Regions from separate parts of the Bradyrhizobium sp. 62B genome, predicted to be linked through region 1. Evidence: predicted binding sites of a transcription regulator. Region 1 holds the regulator's gene; each other region holds the start of a gene.
The links. The regulator PhoB, encoded in region 1, activates phosphate uptake and scavenging genes when phosphate is short. The targets are predictions, from matches to a motif close to TGTCATNNANCTGTCAT.
Positions count from the first base shown of each region.

Region 2: the regulator PhoB is predicted to act here: its motif matches at 2,442-2,458, upstream of ML401_RS19245 (RNA degradosome polyphosphate kinase).
Region 3: the regulator PhoB is predicted to act here: its motif matches at 3,775-3,791, upstream of ML401_RS23770 (UDP-2,3-diacylglucosamine diphosphatase).

Region 1 covers NZ_CP092841.2:6,997,660-7,004,111, forward strand. The annotation lists gene ML401_RS33645 (aspartate aminotransferase family protein) at 1-817, opposite strand, end outside; gene ML401_RS33650 (GcrA family cell cycle regulator) at 1,275-1,787, shown strand; gene phoB (phosphate regulon transcriptional regulator PhoB) at 1,860-2,567, opposite strand; gene phoU (phosphate signaling complex protein PhoU) at 2,605-3,321, opposite strand; gene pstB (phosphate ABC transporter ATP-binding protein PstB) at 3,333-4,154, opposite strand; gene pstA (phosphate ABC transporter permease PstA) at 4,151-4,996, opposite strand; gene pstC (phosphate ABC transporter permease subunit PstC) at 5,001-5,990, opposite strand; gene pstS (phosphate ABC transporter substrate-binding protein PstS) at 6,166-6,452, opposite strand, start outside.
Region 2 covers NZ_CP092841.2:4,069,369-4,075,820, forward strand. The annotation lists gene purM (phosphoribosylformylglycinamidine cyclo-ligase) at 1-864, opposite strand, end outside; gene ML401_RS19235 (CDP-alcohol phosphatidyltransferase family protein) at 1,022-1,564, shown strand; gene ML401_RS19240 (DnaA ATPase domain-containing protein) at 1,698-2,375, shown strand; gene ML401_RS19245 (RNA degradosome polyphosphate kinase) at 2,533-4,725, shown strand; gene ppx (exopolyphosphatase) at 4,741-6,243, shown strand; gene ML401_RS19255 (sensor histidine kinase) at 6,272-6,452, opposite strand, start outside.
Region 3 covers NZ_CP092841.2:4,979,825-4,986,276, forward strand. The annotation lists gene ML401_RS23755 (caspase family protein) at 1-720, shown strand, start outside; gene ML401_RS23760 (threonine/serine dehydratase) at 835-1,818, opposite strand; gene ML401_RS23765 (glycosyltransferase family 1 protein) at 1,882-2,925, opposite strand; gene ML401_RS23770 (UDP-2,3-diacylglucosamine diphosphatase) at 2,939-3,751, opposite strand; gene thiD (bifunctional hydroxymethylpyrimidine kinase/phosphomethylpyrimidine kinase) at 4,096-4,896, opposite strand; gene ML401_RS23780 (PAS domain-containing sensor histidine kinase) at 5,169-6,452, shown strand, end outside.

The DNA of each region.
Region 1 (6,452 bases):
GCGAGCCCGGCCCCATACCGGCCGCCGCATCCGCGGTCGCCAGCACCGCGCCGATCGGGAAGCCGCCGCCGAGCGCCTTGGCCAGCGACATCACGTCAGGCGTCACGCCGGTACGCCTGTAGGCAAACAGATCGCCGCTGCGGCCCATGCCGGTCTGCACCTCGTCGAAGGCGAGCAGCAGCCCCTTCTCGTCGCAAAGCTGGCGCAGCGCCTTGAGGAAATTGGGAGGTGCCGACCGCACGCCGCCCTCGCCCTGGATCGGCTCGATCAGGATGCCGGCGGTGTTGGGGCCGATCGCCTTCTTGACGGCTTCGAGGTCGCCATGCGGCACCTGGTCGAAGCCGTCCATCGGCGGTCCAAAACCTTCGAGATATTTTGCAGAGCCGGTCGCAGCCAAGGTCGCCAGCGTGCGGCCGTGGAACGCGCCTTCGAAGGTGATGATGCGGTAACGTTCCGGATGGCCCTTGGAGAAGTGATGATGGCGGACCAGCTTGATCACGCCCTCCAGCGCCTCGGCGCCGGAATTGCAGAAGAACACGAAGTCCGCAAAGCTCTCGTTGCACAGGCGCGCGGCGAGCTTCTCGCCGTCCGGGCTCTGGAACAGGTTCGACATGTGCCACAGCTTCGTCGCCTGCTCCTGCAACGCCTTGACCAGCGCGGGATGGGCGTGGCCGAGCGCGTTCACAGCAACGCCCGAGGTGAAATCGAGATAGCGATCGCCATTGGTCGCAATCAGCCAGCAGCCTTCGCCGCGCTCAAAACCGAGGTTGGCCCTGGCGAAAACGGGGAGCAAATGCGGGGCTACGCTGTTAGTCATGACGGTCACTTGATGTTGCGGACGGTGTGGGGCGTGCATTGCGCAACGCACCATTGACCGGCCCGGAAAACGAAACGTGCCGCCTTTTAAGGGCGGCACGCGGGACTATCTTAGGCCTGGTGAAACGGGTGTCAATGCCGCCCGAAAGCCTCGGGAAACGCAGATTCCGTAGTCTTGCGGTGGCGATTTTGCGGGTTTTACACCACGGAACATGTGGAAGCGAGTCGGCGGACTCTTGCGCGTGAGTCACGCCATATTGTAGCGTTTGGGCTGTCAGATACGACATCTCGTGCAGCAGTTCTGATCCCAAGAGTCCTCATGTACCGGCGTAAACGTTCGGGCGCGAGTAGCGCGCCCGGCGAGCCTTAAGGGATTCTGACGGCACGGGTTTTTGAGGCTTAGGCATTCGCCGCACGGACCGCCAGGATGGCAGAAGCGCAGCGAGGGAAAGGGTGCAATGACGGTTTTGACCTGGTCCGACGATCGCGTCGAGCAGCTGAAAAAGCTCTGGGAGGCCGGATTGTCGGCCAGCCAGATCGCAGCAGAGCTCGGCAATGTGACCCGCAATGCCGTGATCGGCAAAGTGCACAGGCTCGGCCTGTCCGGCCGCGCCAAGAGCCCTTCGTCGGCCGCGCCGCGGCCGCGCAAGGCACGCCCGGCGCAGCACATGATGCGGGTGACCCGCCCCATTGCGCGCGGCAACACCGCACTGGCGCAGGCCTTCGAGGTCGAAGTCGAGGCCGAACCGGTCACCTACGACAACGTGGTGCCGATGAGCCAGCGGCTGTCGCTGCTCGAGCTCAACGAGGCGACCTGCCACTGGCCGGTCGGCGATCCCTCGAGCCCGGATTTCTTCTTCTGCGGCGGCAAGGCGCTGTCCGGCCTGCCCTACTGCGCCCAGCATTCGCGCGTGGCGTATCAGCCGGCAGCGGATCGCCGGCGCGCACCGGCGAAGCCGGGCCCGCGGTAAACACGGTCTTAGGCATCGAGACGAAAAAGCGCGTCAGCTGGCGCGCTTTTTGTTGGATTACGGAAGCAGGTCCTACGTCTGCTCAGCCTTCGCAAAGCGATCATCCAGCGCGTAGCCGGCGCCGCGGACGGTGCGGATCGGGTCCTGCTCGCGGCCGAGATTGAGCAGCTTGCGCAGGCGGCCGATATGGACGTCGACGGTACGCTCGTCGATATAGATGTCGCGGCCCCAGACGCTGTCGAGCAGCTGCTCGCGCGAGAACACGCGGCCGGGATGCTCCAGGAAGAACTCCAGAAGCCGATATTCGGTCGGGCCGAGATCGATCGGGCGGCCCGAGCGCGCCACGCGGCGCTTGTCGCGATCGAGCTCGATGTCGCCATAGGCCAGCACGGTCGCGAGCCGCTCGGGGTTGGCGCGCCTGAGCAGGCCCTTCACGCGCGCCAAGAGCTCCGGCACCGAGAACGGCTTGACGATGTAGTCGTCGGCGCCGGTCGCAAGGCCGCGCACCCGCTCGCTCTCCTCGCCGCGCGCGGTGAGCATGATGATCGGCAGCTGCTTGGTCTCGGGCCGGGTGCGCAGGCGCCGGCACAGCTCGATGCCGGAGAGGCCCGGCAGCATCCAGTCGAGCACGATCAGATCGGGAATGTGCTCCTTGAGGCGGGTGTCGGCGTCGTCGCCGCGCATCACCGTCTCGACGTCATAGCCGTCGCCTTCGAGGTTGTAACGCAGAAGCTCGGTGAGAGCTTCCTCGTCCTCAACCACCATAATGCGTGCGCCCATGGTGTCGTCGCTCCTTAGGTCTTCGGATATCAAGTCTTCAGGTATTCGGGACCGTCGTGGCGAAGGTCGTCATGTCGCCCTTCGGCCGCTTGTCGGTGATCGCCTGGCCCTCGATCATGTAGAACACGGTCTCGGCGATGTTGGTGGCGTGGTCGCCGATCCGCTCGATGTTCTTGGCGCAGAACATCAGATGGATGCAGAACGAGATGTTGCGCGGATCCTCCATCATGTAGGTGAGGAGCTCGCGGAACAGCGAGGTGCAGATCGCGTCGACTTCCTCGTCGCCCTTCCACACCGCCATCGCCGCCGGCAGATCGTGCGCGGCATAGGCATCCAGCACCGACTTGACCTGCTGCTGCACGAGGTCGGTCATGTGCTCGAGGCCGCGGAACAGCTTGAGCGGATGGAAGTCGGTCTCCAGCGCGGCGACGCGCTTGCCCATGTTCTTGGCGAGGTCGCCGATGCGCTCGAGGTCGGTCGCGACGCGCATGGCGCCGACGATCTCGCGCAGATCCACCGCCATCGGCTGGCGGCGGGCGATAGTGAGCACGGCGCGTTCTTCGATGCGCTTCTGCAGCGCGTCGAGATCGGCGTCGATGGTGACGACGCGCTGGCCGAGCGCGACGTCGCGGCGGATCAGCGCGCCGACGGAATCGACGATCATGCGCTCGGCGATTCCGCCCATCTCGGCGACCAGGCGGGTGAGCTCCTGGAGGTCAGTGTCGAAAGCCTTTGCGGTATGTTCAGAACCCATGTTGCGTCTCCTCAGCCGAACCGGCCGGTGATGTAATCCTGCGTACGCCGATCGCTCGGCGACGTGAAGATCTTGCTGGTGTCGTCGAACTCGATCAGCTCGCCGAGATACATGAAGGCGGTCTTGTCGGAGACGCGCGCCGCCTGCTGCATGTTGTGGGTGACGATCGCGATCGTGTAGTTCTCGGACAATTCCTGGATCAGCTCCTCGACCTTGGCGGTCGAGATCGGGTCGAGCGCCGAGCAGGGCTCGTCGAACAGGATCACTTCAGGCCGCACCGCGACGGTGCGGGCGATGCACAGGCGCTGCTGCTGGCCGCCGGACAGCGACAGGCCGGAGGCGTTGAGCTTGTCCTTGACCTCGTTCCACAGCGCGCCGCCGCGCAGCGCCTTCTCGACCCGGTCGTCCATCTCGGACTTCGAGATCTTCTCGTAGAGGCGGATGCCGAAGGCGATGTTCTCGTAGATCGTCATCGGGAACGGCGTCGGCTTCTGGAATACCATCCCGACCCGGGCGCGCAGCAGGTTGAGGTCGAGCTTGGGATCGAGGATGTTGGTGTGGTCGAGCAACAGCTGGCCGGTGGCGCGCTGTCCCGGATAGAGGTCGTACATCCGGTTGAAGATGCGCAGCAGCGTGGACTTGCCGCAGCCCGACGGGCCGATGAAGGCCGTGACGCGATTGGCGCCGAGCGTCAGATTGATGTTCTTCAGCGCGTGGTGCTCACCGTAGTAGAAATTCAGGTTGCGCGCGGTGACCTTGGCTGGCGCCTCGGGCAGCGGCTGCGAGCCGGGGTGAACGCTCGGCGCGCTGACGGAAACAGAGATTTCACTCATTTTGCAGTCCTCTCGGCGCCGATGATGCGGGCGCCAATGTTCAGGGCAAGCACGGTCAGGGTGATCAGCAGGGCGCCGCTCCAGGCGAGCTGCTTCCAATAGGCGTAGGGGCTCTGCACGAAGTTGTTGATGGTGACTGGAAGGTTCGCCATCGTCTTGTCCAGGCCGAGACTGAAGAACTGGTTCGACAGCGCGGTGAACAGCAGCGGCGCCGTCTCGCCGGCGACGCGCGCGGTGGCCAGCAGCACGCCGGTGATGAGGCCGGAGCGCGCCGCGCGATAGGCGATCCGCTTGATCACCAGCGAGCGCGGCAGGCCGAGCGCGCTGGCGGCTTCACGCAGCGGGTTCGGCACCAGCAGCAGCATGTCCTCGGTGGTGCGCACCACGACCGGGATCACGATCACGGCAAGCGCCAGCGCGCCCGCGATCGCCGAGAAGCCGCGCATCGGCACCACCACCGCGCCGTAGATGAACAGGCCGATGATGATCGAGGGCGCCGAGAGCAGGATGTCGTTGATGAAGCGGATCACCGAGGTCAGCTTGTCGTTGCGGCCGTACTCGGCGAGATAGGTGCCGGCGAACAGGCCGAGCGGCGCGCCGATGCCGACGCCGAGCACGGTCATGATGATCGAGCCGACGATGGCGTTGCGCAGGCCGCCCTCGGTCGAGCCGGGCGGAGGCGTGTCTGCGGTGAAGAGCTGAACGTTCAGGCCCGCCACGCCGTTGTAGAGCAGCGTGATCAGGATCAGCGCGAGCCAGGTGACACCGAAGGCGGCGGCCGCGAAGCAAAGACCGCGGATGATGAAATCCTTGCGGCGGCGGCGTGAATAGATCGGATTCATGGCGCTAGTTCCCCGCCTTCTTTTCCAGCCGCATCAGCATCAGCCGCGCCGCCGCGAGCACGAAGAACGTCAGCACGAACAGCAGCAAGCCGAGCAGGATCAGGCCGGACTGATGCAGGCCGTCGCTCTCGGCGAATTCGGAGGCGATCGCCGCCGAGATCGTGGTGCCCGGGGCGAAGATCGACGACGAGATGCGAAACGAGTTGCCGATAATGAAGGTCACCGCCATGGTCTCGCCGAGCGCGCGGCCCAGCGCCAGCATGACGCCGCCGATGACGCCGACGCGGGTGTAGGGGATCACCACGCTGCGGACGACTTCCCAGGTGGTGCAGCCGACGCCGTAGGCGGCTTCCTTGAGGACCGGCGGCACCGTCTTGAACACGTCGACCGAAATCGAGGTGATGAAGGGCAGCACCATGATGGCGAGGATCAGCGCGGCGTTGAACAGGCTGAGATAGGACGGGGGACCTGCGAAGATCGCGCCCAGCACGGGGACGCCGTCGAAGATCCTGATCATGAAGGGCTGGAAGGTGTTGGCCAGGAACGGCCCCAGCACGAAGAAGCCCCACATGCCGTAGATGATCGACGGGATTCCGGCGAGCAGCTCGATCGCCATGCCGATCGGGCGGCGCAGCCATTGCGGGCAGAGCTCGGTGAGGAAGATGGCGATGCCGAGGCCGACGGGAATGGCGATCAGCATCGCGATGAAGGAGGTGACCAGCGTGCCGTACATCGGCCCGAGCGCACCGAGCACCGGCGGATCGGCGGACGGCGCCCAGCGCTGCGTCCACAGGAAGGAGAGGCCGTATTCCTTGATCGCCGGGAACGCGCCGACGATCAGCGAGATGATGATGCCGCCGAGAATGAGCAGCACAGAGATCGCGGACAGCCGCGTGATCCAGTAGAAGGTGACGTCGCCGAGCTTGAACGCGCTCAAGGCCTTGGCGCGGTCATACGGTCCGGCGTCGTCGATTACATCGCTCTGAACGGCCATTTCTGCCACGCCGATCCCCTGTACCAAAGACTACACTTTTTTGTTGGTCTTGTGCCCCGGATGCGGTGCAGCGCGTAGCGGTGCGCCGCCGATCCGGGGCCTAGCGTTTGTGGGTCCCGGCTCTGCGCCGCAACGTTTCACGTTGCAGCGCGTGCGGGACACGAGAGGAGAGCGCTTAGCTCTTGATCTCGGCAGCCCAGGTCTTCTCGATCAGCTGGACGACGCTGTCCGGCATCGGGATGTAGTCGAGCTCTTCAGCCGCCTTGCCGCCGTTCTTGAAGGCCCAGCGGAAGAACTTGATGGCTTCCTGCGAGGCCGCCTTGTCGGTCGCGGACTTGTGCATGAGGATGAAGGTCGCCGCGGTGATCGGCCACGACTTCTCGCCGGGCTGGTCGGTCAGGATGACGTAATAGCCGGGCGCCTTGGCCCAGTCGGCGTTGGAGGCGGCCGCCTGGAAGGCTT
Region 2 (6,452 bases), 2.9 Mb from region 1:
CAGCCATTTGAACACCGGCAGCACCGGCAGGCGCGCCAGATCAATGCCGACGCCGAGGCCGTTCGGCAGCACCCGCGGGATGTTGTCGGTGAAACCGCCGCCGGTGATGTGGGCAAGGCCCTTCACCGCGCCGGTCTCGCGGATCGCCCGCAGGCAGGATTTGACGTAGAGCTTGGTTGGCGTCAGTAGCGCACCGCCGAGGGTCATGACCGGTGCGAACGGCGCCGGTGCGGCGAAGCCGAGGCCCGATTGTTCCACGATCTTGCGGACCAGTGAGAAGCCGTTGGAGTGCACGCCCGACGAGGCGAGGCCGATCACCGCATCGCCCGCCGCGATGTCCTTGCGCGGCAACAGCGTACCGCGCTCGGCGGCACCGACGGCAAAGCCGCCGAGATCGTAATCGCCGTCCTTGTAGAGGCCTGGCATCTCGGCGGTCTCGCCGCCGATCAGCGCGCAGCCAGATTCGCGGCAGCCTTCCGCGACGCCCGCGACGATCGAGGCCGTGGCCTCGGGGTCGAGCTTGCCGCAGGCGAAATAGTCCAGGAAGAACAGCGGCTCGGCGCCCTGCACCACGAGGTCGTTGACGCTCATGGCGACGAGGTCGATGCCGATCCCGCCATGCAGCCCGGTCTCGATGGCGATCTTGACCTTCGTGCCGACACCGTCGGTCGCGGCCACCAGGACGGGGTCCTTGAAACCGGCCGCCTTGAGGTCGAACAGCCCGCCGAAGCCGCCGATCTCGGCGTCGGCGCCGGGCCGCGCCGTGGCGCGCACCATCGGCTTGATCAGATCGACCAGGCGGTTGCCCGCGTCGATGTCGACGCCTGAATCGGCGTAAGTGAGGCCGTTTTTGCGGTCGGTCATGCCCGATTTCCAGTGGGTTTGCGGCTGGTTACGTCGAATTCCGGGGACGCGCAATGGCTCGCATGGCGCACCGCCATATACTATGTAGAGATATCAACCGGTTCAGCCTCCCGAGAGGCCGGATTCGAGGTCAGACCGGGTGCCGGGAAGCGCTTTCGTGAGTATTCCGAACATCATTACCCTGGGCCGCATCATGCTGGTCCCGATCATCGTCTGGGCCATCGTGTCGAGCCAAATGGAGGTCGCGTTCGCCGTCTTCCTGATCGCCGGTATCAGCGATGCCGTGGACGGCTTCCTGGCCAAGCGCTTCAACATGACGAGCGAGCTCGGCGCCCTGCTCGATCCGCTCGCGGACAAGGCCCTGCTGGTCTCGATCTACATGGCGCTGGGGATCTGGGGGGCGATTCCGCGCTGGATCGTGATCCTGGTGGTCTCGCGCGACATCATGATCGTCGCCGCCGTGATCGTGTCCTGGCTGTTCGACCGGCCCGTCGAGATGAAGCCGTCGAAAGTGTCCAAGCTCAACACCGTTGCGCAAGTGGCGTTCGCGGCGCTGGTGCTGGCGGCGCTTGCCTTCGGCTTCAAGCCGGCTCCTTATGATATCATCCTGATGGGCCTCGTCACGGTCTTCACGCTCTCCTCGGTGTCGCTCTATCTCGTCGAGTGGCTGCGGCACATGAGCACGATCGAGGCCAAGTAAGAGTGGCCAAGTGAGAGTGGCCAAGTAAGAGCAGACCAAGTGAGAGGAGAAGCGGCCGCGCAAAAGGCCAACTCCGCTCGATCAAGTCGCATTCTTCAAACGGGCCGGCACGCCGGCATGGAGCAAAGCAAGCGTGGCAGGCCGCGTCCATCCCCGACAATTGGCGTTTTCGCTTCCGCATGCGGAGAGCCTCAGCCGGGACAATTTCCTTGAAGGCCCCGCCAACGCGGCTGGTCTGGCCCTGATCGAGCGCTGGCCGGAATGGCCGAACCGGATCATGTGGCTGGCCGGCCCGGAAGGCAGCGGCAAGAGCCACCTCGCCGCGATCTGGGCCGAAATGTCGGGGGCACGCTCGACCGTCGCCAACTCCCTGACGGCCGCAGGCGTGCCGGGCGCGCTCGCCACCGGCGCGCTGGTGGTCGAGGATATCAGGGCCAAGGACTTCGACGAACGCGCCCTCTTCCACCTGATGAACCTCGCCCGCGAGGACGGCGCCTATGTGCTGTTCACCGGACGCGAGGTGCCGGCGGCGCTGGAGATCGAGCTTCGCGACCTGCGCTCGCGCCTGCGCGCGGTGCCAGTTGTCACGCTGCTGCCACCCGACGACCAGCTCTTCCGCGGCCTGATCGTCAAATTCTGCGCCGACCGCCAGCTCAATGTGGACGAGAGCGTGGTCGGCTACCTCGCCACCCGCCTGGAGCGGTCCTCGGCCGCGGCCCGCCAGGCCGTGGAACTGCTCGACAGCGAGGCCCTGCGGCTCGGCCGCCCCGTCACCAGGGCGCTGGCCGCCGAGCTGCTCAGGGACGCCTGACCCCGGTCTACCCCGCACCACGGCCGGACGAAGCCCGCTTGACGCCGCCAAGCGGCGGAACATCAATGTCATCGAAACGTCATCGCTCTAACACATGCTCCCGCAGGTTTTGCGCATAGATCGCAAAGTGAGGCGAGACAGGATGGACCGGCTTCTGATGGACTCTGCGCAAGCTATTGAAACTAAAGAAAAAGCCCCGGAAGCCGAAGGCCCGCCGGCGATCGCGTCGAGCCCCGAACGGTTCATCAATCGCGAGCTCTCCTGGCTGCATTTCAACCGCCGCGTCCTGGAGGAATCGGTCAATCCCAGCCACCCCATGCTCGAGCGGGTGCGATTCCTGTCGATTTCCGCGAATAATCTCGACGAGTTCTTCATGGTCCGCGTCGCCGGCATCAAGGCGCAGATCCGCGAGGGCATCGCCGAACGCAGCCCCGACGGCCTGACGCCATCCGAGCAGCTCGCCCTGATCAACCGCACCGTCTCCGAACTCGCCTCCGACCAGCAGGCGATCTGGCGCGACCTGCGCGGCACGCTGGCCGATGTCGGCATCGTGCTGGTCGACGGGAAGGACGTCACCAAGGCGGAACGGACCTGGATCGAGGATTACTTCCTCAACAACGTGTTCCCGCTGCTGACGCCGCTGGCGATCGACCCGGCGCACCCCTTCCCGTTCATCCCGAGCCTCGGCTTCACCATCGCGCTCCAGCTCACGCGCGCCGCCGACGGCAGGCAGATGAACGCGCTGATCCGCATGCCCGGCAAGATCGACCGCTTCATCCGCCTGCCGTCCGAGGGCAAGACCGTTCGGCTGATCTCGCTGGAGCAGGCCACCGCCCTGTTCATCAACCGCCTGTTCCCCGGCTACAATCTGCACGGCCAGGGCGCCTTCCGGATCATCCGCGACTCCGAGCTCGAAATCGAGGAAGAGGCGGAAGACCTCGTCCGCCTGTTCGAGACCGCGCTGAAGCGCCGCCGCCGCGGATCGGTGATCCGGCTCGAGATCGACGCCAAGATGCCGGAGCAGCTGCGCAGCTTCGTCCAGCACGCACTCTCGGCCGCCGACGACGAGGTCTTCCTGGTCGACGGCGTGCAGGCGATGAACGAGCTCTCCCAGCTCACCCGCCTCGACCGCCCCGATCTCGAATTCACCCCTTACGTGCCGCGACATCCCGAGCGCGTGCGCGAGCACGGCGGCGACATCTTTGCCGCGATCCGTCAGAAGGACCTCGTCGTCCATCACCCCTACGAATCTTTCGACGTCGTGGTGCAGTTCCTGCAGCAGGCCGCGCGCGACCCCGACGTCGTCGCGATCAAGCAGACGCTCTACCGCACCTCCAACAACTCGCCGATCGTGCGCACGCTCGCCGAAGCCGCCGAGGCCGGAAAATCGGTCACGGCGCTGATCGAGCTGAAGGCGCGCTTCGACGAGGAAGCCAACATCCGCTGGGCGCGCGACCTCGAACGCGCCGGCGTGCAGGTCGTCTACGGCTTCCTCGAGCTGAAGACTCACGCCAAGCTCTCGATGGTGGTGCGCCGCGAGGGCGGCAGCCTCACCACCTATGTCCATACCGGCACCGGCAACTATCACCCGGTCACCGCGCGCATCTACACCGATCTCTCCTACTTCACCTCCGATCCGACCATCGGCCGCGATGCCGCGCGCGTGTTCAATTTCATCACCGGCTATGCCGCGCCGAGCGATCTGGAAAAGATGGCAGTGTCGCCGCTCACCCTGCGCAAGCGCATCATCGAGCACATCCAGGGCGAGACCGCGCATGCGCGGCACGGCCGGCACGGCGCGGTCTGGATGAAGATGAATGCGCTGGTCGATCCCGACATTATCGACGCGCTCTACGAGGCTTCCCAGGCCGGCGTGCAGGTCGAGCTCGTGGTGCGCGGTATCTGCTGCCTGCGCCCCGGCATTCCCGGCCTGTCCGAGAACATCCGCGTCAAGTCGATCATCGGACGCTTCCTGGAACACGGCCGAATCTACTGTTTCGGCATGGGCCAGGGTCTGCCGAGCGCCAAAGCGGCTGTGTATATCTCGTCCGCCGACATGATGCCGCGCAACCTCGACCGCCGCGTCGAGGTGCTGTGTCCGCTGCAAAATCCGACGGTGCATCAGCAGGTTCTCGAACAGATCATGGTCGCCAACCTCAAGGACAATGAGCAGAGCTGGCAATTGTTGCCGGATGGGTCTTCAACGCGTATGAAGACCGCGAAGGGCGAGGAGCCTTTCAACGTCCACAACTACTTCATGACAAATCCGAGTCTGTCTGGCCGTGGAAAGTCGCTCAAGGAATCCTCGCCGCGTCGTCTCACGCGCCGGAACGAACGCCATCAATCCTGATCGGGGATGTCCGACGTGAAGCGGCCGCGCAAGCGCGGCTCGAGCGTCGCGGTCATCGATATCGGTTCCAATTCGGTCCGTCTCGTCGTCTACGAGGGACTGACGCGGAGCCTTATCCCGATCTTCAACGAGAAGACGTTGTGCGGTCTCGGGCGCGAGGTGCAGAGCACCGGCCTGCTCGCGCCCGACGCCGTCGACAAGGCGCTGACCTCGCTCAAGCGCTTTCGCGCGTTGTGCCGCGTCATGCAGGTCGGCCGCGTCTTCGCGATCGCGACCGCGGCATGCCGCGACGCCTCCAACGGTCCCGATTTCATCGCGAAGGCCGAGCGCATCTGCGCCGTGAAGATCGAGATCCTGTCAGGCCCGCGCGAGGCGCGGCTGTCGGCGCTCGGCGTGATCTCCGGCATCCATCATCCCGACGGCATCGTCGGCGACCTCGGCGGCGGCTCGCTCGAACTGATCGACGTGCGCAAGAACAGCGTGCGCAGCGGCGTGACGCTGCCGCTCGGCGGGCTCGCGCTGCAGGATCTCGCGCACAAATCGCTCAAGCGCGCCGATCGCATCGTGCGGGAGGAGCTGGACGAGGTGCCGCAGCTCACGGCGGGCCGCGGCCGCACCTTCTACGCGGTCGGCGGCACCTGGCGCGCCCTCGCCCGGATCCACATCATCCAGAGCGGCTATCCGCTCCAGGTGATGCACGGCTATTCGCTGTCCGCGGCTGAAGCGCTCGACTTCTCCCGCAGGCTGCGGCGCCTGGCGGCCGCGGACATGCTCGCCGACATCGAGAGCGTCGCGGACGCGCGCCGCCCGCTCCTCACCTATGCTGCGCTGGTGCTCGAGCACATCATCCGGGTGGCGAAGCCGAAGACCATCGTGTTCTCGACCTTCGGCGTGCGCGAGGGCTTGCTGCACGAGAAGCTGCCCGAGGGGGAACGCAACAAGGACGGCCTGATCTGCGCCGCGGAAGAGCTGAACCGGTTGCTGTCACGCTCGGCCAAGCACGCCCACGAGTTGATCGCCTGGACCGATCGCCTCGCGCGCGTGGTCAAGCTGCGCGAGACCGAGGAGGACCGCCGGCTGCGCCACACCGCGTGCCTCTTGTCCGACATCGGCTGGCGCGTGCATCCCGATCACCGCGGCGAGCAGACGCTGAGCCTCGTCGTCAACGGCAATTTCGGCGCGATCACCCACACCGAGCGCGCCTTCGTCGGCCTGTCGGTGTTCTATCGCTATGCGGGTCTGAGCGAGGAAAACCAGCCGCCGGTCACGATGCAGGAATTGCTGACGCCGGCGCAGCTCGAACGCGCGCGCCTCTTGGGCGCTGCGTTCCGCGTCGCGCATCTGATCTCGGCAGCGCGCCCCGGCGTGCTGCCGGCCACGCACTTCCGGAGCCAGGGACGTAAACTGATGCTCGTGTTCGAGCACCGCCTCGGTGACCTCGTCGCCGACCGCGTCGGCAGCCGTTTCCGCCAGCTCGCCCGCTTGATCAATCGCGCCGGCTCGATCGTGCGGCGCTGACCAACCGAACAGCGCGGCGAGCGAACGGCTAGGTTGCCGGACCAGCAGCAGTCATCCGATCGCGGCCCTCCTCGGGCGCGACCATGGCTTTCAGTCCGCCAAGTTCGGACTCGGCAAGAACAAGCTGCCATCCATAGGCGCTGAGCACGTCTTGCACGATGGAAAGGCCGAGGCCAGCCCCTTCGCCACGCTCGTCCAGCCTTACTCCG
Region 3 (6,452 bases), 2.0 Mb from region 1:
AGCCCCTATGCGCAGATGGCGCTGAAGCTGCAGGTGCAGCCGAAGCAGATCCCCCTGATGCAAGCGACCAAGTTCCTGGCTCCGCAGAACATTGCCCCGACCTTCAAGATCGGCAATCTCGGCCAGCCCAAATACATGCCGCTGCAGCAGGGTAATGGTGGTGGCCAGAGCAATGGCAACCTGCCCATCGTGCAGAAGCCGGTCGATGGAAATGTCATCGGCAAGCCCGGCAATGGCGGCCAGATCGTCAACCTGCCGGCGGGCAACAACAACCAGCCGAACCAGCAGAACGGCACGCCGTCGCAGACCCCGGGCAAGATCGTCACCATGCCTGCGCCGACCAACACGCCCAACAACGGCGGTACCGGCAAGATCGTGACCTTGCCTGCGACCAACAACAAGCCGGACGTCGGCAACGTCAACGGCAACATCAACGGCAAGCCTGGCAAGATCGTGAGCATGCCGGTGAATGTCGGCAAGGGCGGCACGAATGTCGAGACCAAGCCGGTCGTTCAGACCCAGAACAATCCGATCCGCGTCAACAACGGTGTGAAGATCAACAACACTCCGGTGAACAAGGTGCAGGTGCAGAATAACAACCGCCCGCAGTTCAATGCGACCAACCGCATGGTCAACAACGGTGGCAACAATTTCCGCCAGTCGATGAACCAGGCCCCGAGCATGGGCGGCGGCAACAACCACCGTGGTTTCACGCGCTGATCGCCGCAAGCAAAACGATATAGGGGCAGAGCGCAAGCGCTCTGCCCCTTCTACATGGCGGCTCTTGGAGGTCGTCATTCCGGGTTCGCGCTCACGCGCGCCCCGGAATGACGACTAAGCCACCAGCTCGGCAAACAGATCCGCGTCGACATTGCCGCCCGAGAGCACGATGACGACGTTCTTGCCGGCGACGTCGAGGCGGCCGGCGAGCAGTGCGGCAAGACCGACGGCTCCGCCGGGCTCGACCACCAGCTTCAGCTCGCGATAGGCGAACGCGACGGCAGCGCCGACTTCCTTGTCCGACGCCGTGACGCCACGCGCGAGTAGCTTGCTGTTGATCGCAAAGGTCATCTCGCCGGGGATCAGCGCCATCAGCGCATCGCAAATGGTGCGCCCTGCGGGGCCATGCGGCTCGCGATGGCCTGCGGTCAGCGAAATGCCGTGATCGTCGAACGCCTCGGGCTCGGCCACCACGATCTCAGCTTGGGGATAGCGCGCCTTCACGGCCGTCGCGACGCCCGCGATCAGGCCGCCGCCGGAGGCCGGCGCCACCACGATGTCAGGGCTGAGGCCGAGAGCCGCCATGTCCTCGGCGATCTCGCGGCCGGCAGTGCCCTGCCCTGCGATCACGAAGGGATCGTCATAAGGCCTGACCAGCGTCGCACCGCGCTTCTCGGCGATGCCGCGCGAGATCGCCTCGCGGTCGTCCTTGTCGCGATCATAGAGCACGACTTCGGCGCCGTAGGATTTGGTGCGCTCGCGCTTGGACAGCGGCGCATCCGCGGGCATCACGATGGTCGCCTGCATGTCGAGGATTTTTGCCGCCGCCGCCACGCCCTGGGCGTGGTTGCCGGAGGAGAACGCGACGACGCCGCCGGCGCGCTTGTCCTGCGGGATCGAGAACACTTTGTTGAAGGCGCCGCGGAACTTGAAGGAGCCGGTGCGCTGGAGCATCTCCGGCTTCAAAAACACTTTCGCACCAACGCGCTCGTTGAGCACCGGAAAGGACAGCAGCGGGGTGCGGATGGCGTAAGGCGCGATGACACGCGCGGCGGCATCGATGTCGGCAGGGCCGATCGGGAGAAGCTGTTCGGTCATGGCTGACCTTATCGCGGCCATCGAGCCGCGGGCAAGACACCTCCGCGCGAGGAAATCTTCCCCTTAGGCGACGAAACGCGGCTGTTCCGCACCGTTCCGGCCCGGCAGCACAGCCCCTACCGCCCGGATACTGTCGACAAAGGCCCTCGCCGAGGCTTCCCAGGTGTAATTGGCGGCGAATTCGACACAGTCCTGCCGGGAGACATCGAGCGCCGCGAAGCAGGCGCTGCGCAGGTCGTGATCGAGCGCGCCGACCGGAGCGTCGCCGATCACGTCGCGGGGTCCCTTCACCGGGAAGGCTGCGACCGGCAGGCCGCTCGCCAGCGCCTCCAGCAGGACCAGGCCGAACGTGTCGGTCTTGCTCGGCAAGACGAACACATCGGCGGCCGCATAGATCTCCGCCAGGGCCTCGCCGTGCTTCTCGCCGAGGAAGATCGCATCGGGATAGGCCTCTTCCAGCGCGGCGCGGGCCGGGCCGTCGCCGACGATCACCTTGGTGCCGGGCAGATCGAGCTCAAGGAACGCTTCGAGATTCTTCTCCACCGCGACGCGGCCGACCGACAGGAACACCGGTGCCGGCAGGCAGAGGTCGATGGCGCGCGGATGGAACACATGGGTGTCGACGCCGCGGGGCCACAGCACGACATTATCGAAGCCGCGCTCGGTCAGCTCGCGGGCGAGCGCCGGCGTTGCCGCCATCACGGCGCGGCTGGGGGCATGGAAACGGCGCAGCGCGCGCCAGATCAGCGAGCCCGGCACCGGCACGCGGGCGCGGACATATTCGGGAAAGCGGGTGTGGAAGCTGGTCGTGAACGGCAGCCTGCGCTGGCGGCAATAGCGGCGGACCATCAGGCCGATCGGCCCCTCCGTCGCAATGTGGATGCTGTCCGGCCGCGCCTCCTCGATCAGCTTGGCAATCCGTGCCGGGCGCGGCATGGCCAGCCGCACGTCGCGATAGCTCGGCATCGCAAAGGTGCGGAACGATTGCGGCGTCAGGAACGTGAACTGGACGCCGAGCGCCTCCGCGGCGTCAGCGAGTTTGGTCAGCGTCCGAACCACACCATTGACTTGCGGGTGCCAGGCGTCGGTCGCGACCAGGATGCGCATCAGGCGACCTCTGTCATGCAGCTCTGGCTGCAACCTGGGGAACGTCTGCCGGCTTCTGCAGATGATCCGCCCAAGTGATGATCTCGAAATGACCGTCGTCATGCTCGACGAGCGCCGTGCAGCTCTCGACCCAGTCTCCGCAATTCATGTAGCGAATGCCGCCCTCGTCGCGGATCACGGCGTAGTGGATGTGGCCGCAGATCACGCCGTCGGCATCGTGACGCCGCGCCTCGGCGGCGAGCGCCTGCTCGAACGCGCCGATATAATTCACCGCGTTCTTGACCTTCTGCTTGGCCCATTGCGACAGCGACCAATAGGGCGCCTTGAACAGGCGGCGGAAGAAGTTGACGAAGCGATTCATCTGGATCGCGAAATCGTAGGCCTTGTCGCCGAGATGGGCGAGCCATCGCGCGTTCTGCACCACGAGATCGAAGATGTCGCCGTGGATGACGAGGTAGCGCTTGCCGTCGGCGCCGGTGTGCACGGTGTTCTCGACCACGTCGATGCCGCCGAAATGCGTGCCGTAATAATTGCGCAGGAACTCGTCGTGATTACCGGGGATGTAGATGACCTTGGCGCCCTTGCGCGCCTTGCGCAAAAGCTTCTGGACGAGATCGTTGTGGGATTGCGGCCAGTGCCAGCTCGATTTCAGCGCCCAGCCGTCGACGATGTCACCGACCAGATAGATCGTGTCGGCATCGTGGTAACGCAGGAAGTCGAGCAGAAGGTCGGCTTGAGAACCGCGGGCTCCGAGATGAACGTCGGAGATGAACAACGTGCGAAAGCGCCGCTCCGGGCTCTCGTCACTCACATCGTAACTTCCCATGCGCCAGCCTGTAACAATGTCCCGTGACAGGGGGATGACCGATTGAACTTTTGAGGCACCTTCAGCTACGAATCACGCCTTGCCTCGCCCTCCCCGCGAATATCAGTCGCATGCGACAATCAGGCGACATGGCGCCGCAGGGGGGACTCAGAGATAGATTCTCGTTGGAAGCCCTTGGTTAAGTGCGCTCCACCCCGCTTGCGGGAGAGGGTGTTTCCCCCAGTGGGATTTCCCAAGAGGAGGGAGCCCTCACCCGCGGCGGAGCCTGTCATCGGGGCGCGCCTTCGGCGCGACCCGTTGGGCGCGACCTCTCCCGCAACCGGGAGAGGTTCAGCAAGCCCGCCTCAGTAGAATCCGTGGAAATGATGGACCGGCCCATGGCCGTGGCCGACGCCGAAGCGGTCGGCGGCGGCGATCGCGGCGCTGATCCAGGTCTTGGCGTTGCGGACGGCGGTTTCCAGATCCTCGCCCTTGGCGAGCCCCGCCGCGACCGCCGAGGATAGCGAGCAGCCGGTGCCATGGGTGTTGCGGGTGGCGATGCGCGGTGCGGCGAGCGCGATCGTTGCTTCGTCCCTGACGAGATAGTCGATGCTCTCGGCGCCCTCGCCGTGCCCGCCCTTGATCAGGACCGCACGGCAGCCGAGCGCCAGCAGGCGCCGTCCCTGGCTTTCGATCTCCGCTTCGCTTGCCGCGACCGGCTCGTCGAGCAAGGCCGCGGCTTCCGGCAGGTTTGGCGTGATCACCGATGCCAACGGCATCAGTTTCGTGCGCAGCGCATCGACGGCTTCCGCGGCGAGCAGCCGGTCCCCTGACGTCGCGACCATCACGGGATCGAGCACGACATGCCCCGGCGACCAGCGCGACAGCGCGGCCGCGATCGCATCGATGCTGGCGGCCTGGGCCACCATGCCGATCTTCACCGCGCCGACGTCGAGATCGGAGAACACCGCATCCATCTGCTCGGTGACGAACGCCGCCGGCACGGCGTGGATGCCGGTGACGCCGCGCGTGTTCTGCGCGGTCAAGGCCGTGATGACGGACGCGCCGTAGACGCCGAGCGCGGCAAATGTCTTCAGGTCAGCCTGGATCCCGGCGCCGCCGCCCGAGTCGGAACCCGCGATGGTGAGTGCGACCGGGGTCGTCATCGCCGGACACATTTGCTGGATGGTGAAACCGCCATGGCCTGTCCTAGCGCGACCGTGGAACACCGGCAAGCGCCCGCCGCGGCCGGCCGTGATTCGCGGCGCGCGGCGCCGCAATCGTGCGGCATGGAAATGCGCCCGCGGCGAACCCTTGGTATAGTCTCGAACTGCTTCGCCGATGCGTGAGACGTCAATGGTGGAACTGTCCGGCGACACCGATATCGCGGGTCGCCCTGGCCCGCAAGCCGTCCGGAACGGAATCTTTGGGTGGAACGATGTGGGCCTTTTTTGAACGTCTCCTCGACTCGTTCGTGCTTTCGCCGCACGGCATCTGCCTGTTGTGGGAACCCGAGCTGATCTGGCTTCACGTCGTGGCCGACGCCTGCATCGCCGCCGCCTATTTTTCGATTCCCTTTGCGCTCGCCATTCTGGTCACCAAGCGGCGCGACCTCAAATTCGGCTGGGTCTACTGGGCCTTCGCGATCTTCATCATGGCGTGCGGCCTGACCCATGTGCTGTCGATCTACACGCTGTGGGTCCCGATCTATGGCATCGAAGGCATCGTCAAGGCGGCGACCGCGGTGGCATCCGTGGTCACGGCGGGCGCGCTGTGGCCGCTGCTGCCGAAGATCCTGACGATCCCCTCGCCGTTCGAGCTGCGCCAGGTCCAGGCCGCGCTCGAGGAGGAGGAGATCAAGAGCCGCGACGCCACGCTGCTGCTCCAGCAGGTCAGCGACGCGCAGCGTGCGATGCGCGAGAGCGTGACGCGCCTCACCGCCATCGTCGAGACCGCGGTCGACGGCGTCATCCTGTTCGACGCGCAGGACCGTGTCCTGCTGTTCAATCCGGCCTGCGAGCGCTTGTTCGGCTACTCCGCCGACGAGGTGATGGGCCGGAACGTCACGATGCTGATGCCCGAGGCCGGCGCTGCGCCCGACGGCCAGGCGAGGCAATTCGCGACCGCCGGCGAAGCCACTGGCCTGCGCAAGGACGGATCGACCTTCCCGATGGACGTGTCGGTCGGCCAGGCGCGGCAGGACGGCGAATTGATCTTCGTCGGCATCGTCCACGATTTGACCGCCCGCAAGCTGACCGAGCGGCAGCTGCAGCAGGCGCAGAAGATGGAGACGGTCGGCCAGCTCTCCGGCGGCATCGCTCACGACTTCAACAATCTCCTGACCGTCATCATCGGCAACGCCGAGCATCTGAGCGAGCAGCTCAAGGCGAGGCCCGACCTGCGGCGCTTTGCAGACGACATCTCCCAGTCGGGCGAGCGCGGTGCCGAGCTGACGCAGCGCCTGCTCGCGTTCAGCCGCCGCCAGCTGCTGCAGCCGCAGACGATCGATTGCCGGGGCCTGCTCGAATCCATGTTCAAGCTGCTCAAGCGCACCTTGCGCGAAGACATCGAGATCAAGACGGCCTCCCGGCCCGGCACGATCCTGGCCTTCGCAGATCGCGCCCAGCTGGAATCCGCCGTGCTGAACCTTGCGCTCAACGCGCAGGATGCGATGCCGGCCGGCGGTCACCTGACCCTGAGCACGGAGTTGACTGCGCTCGAC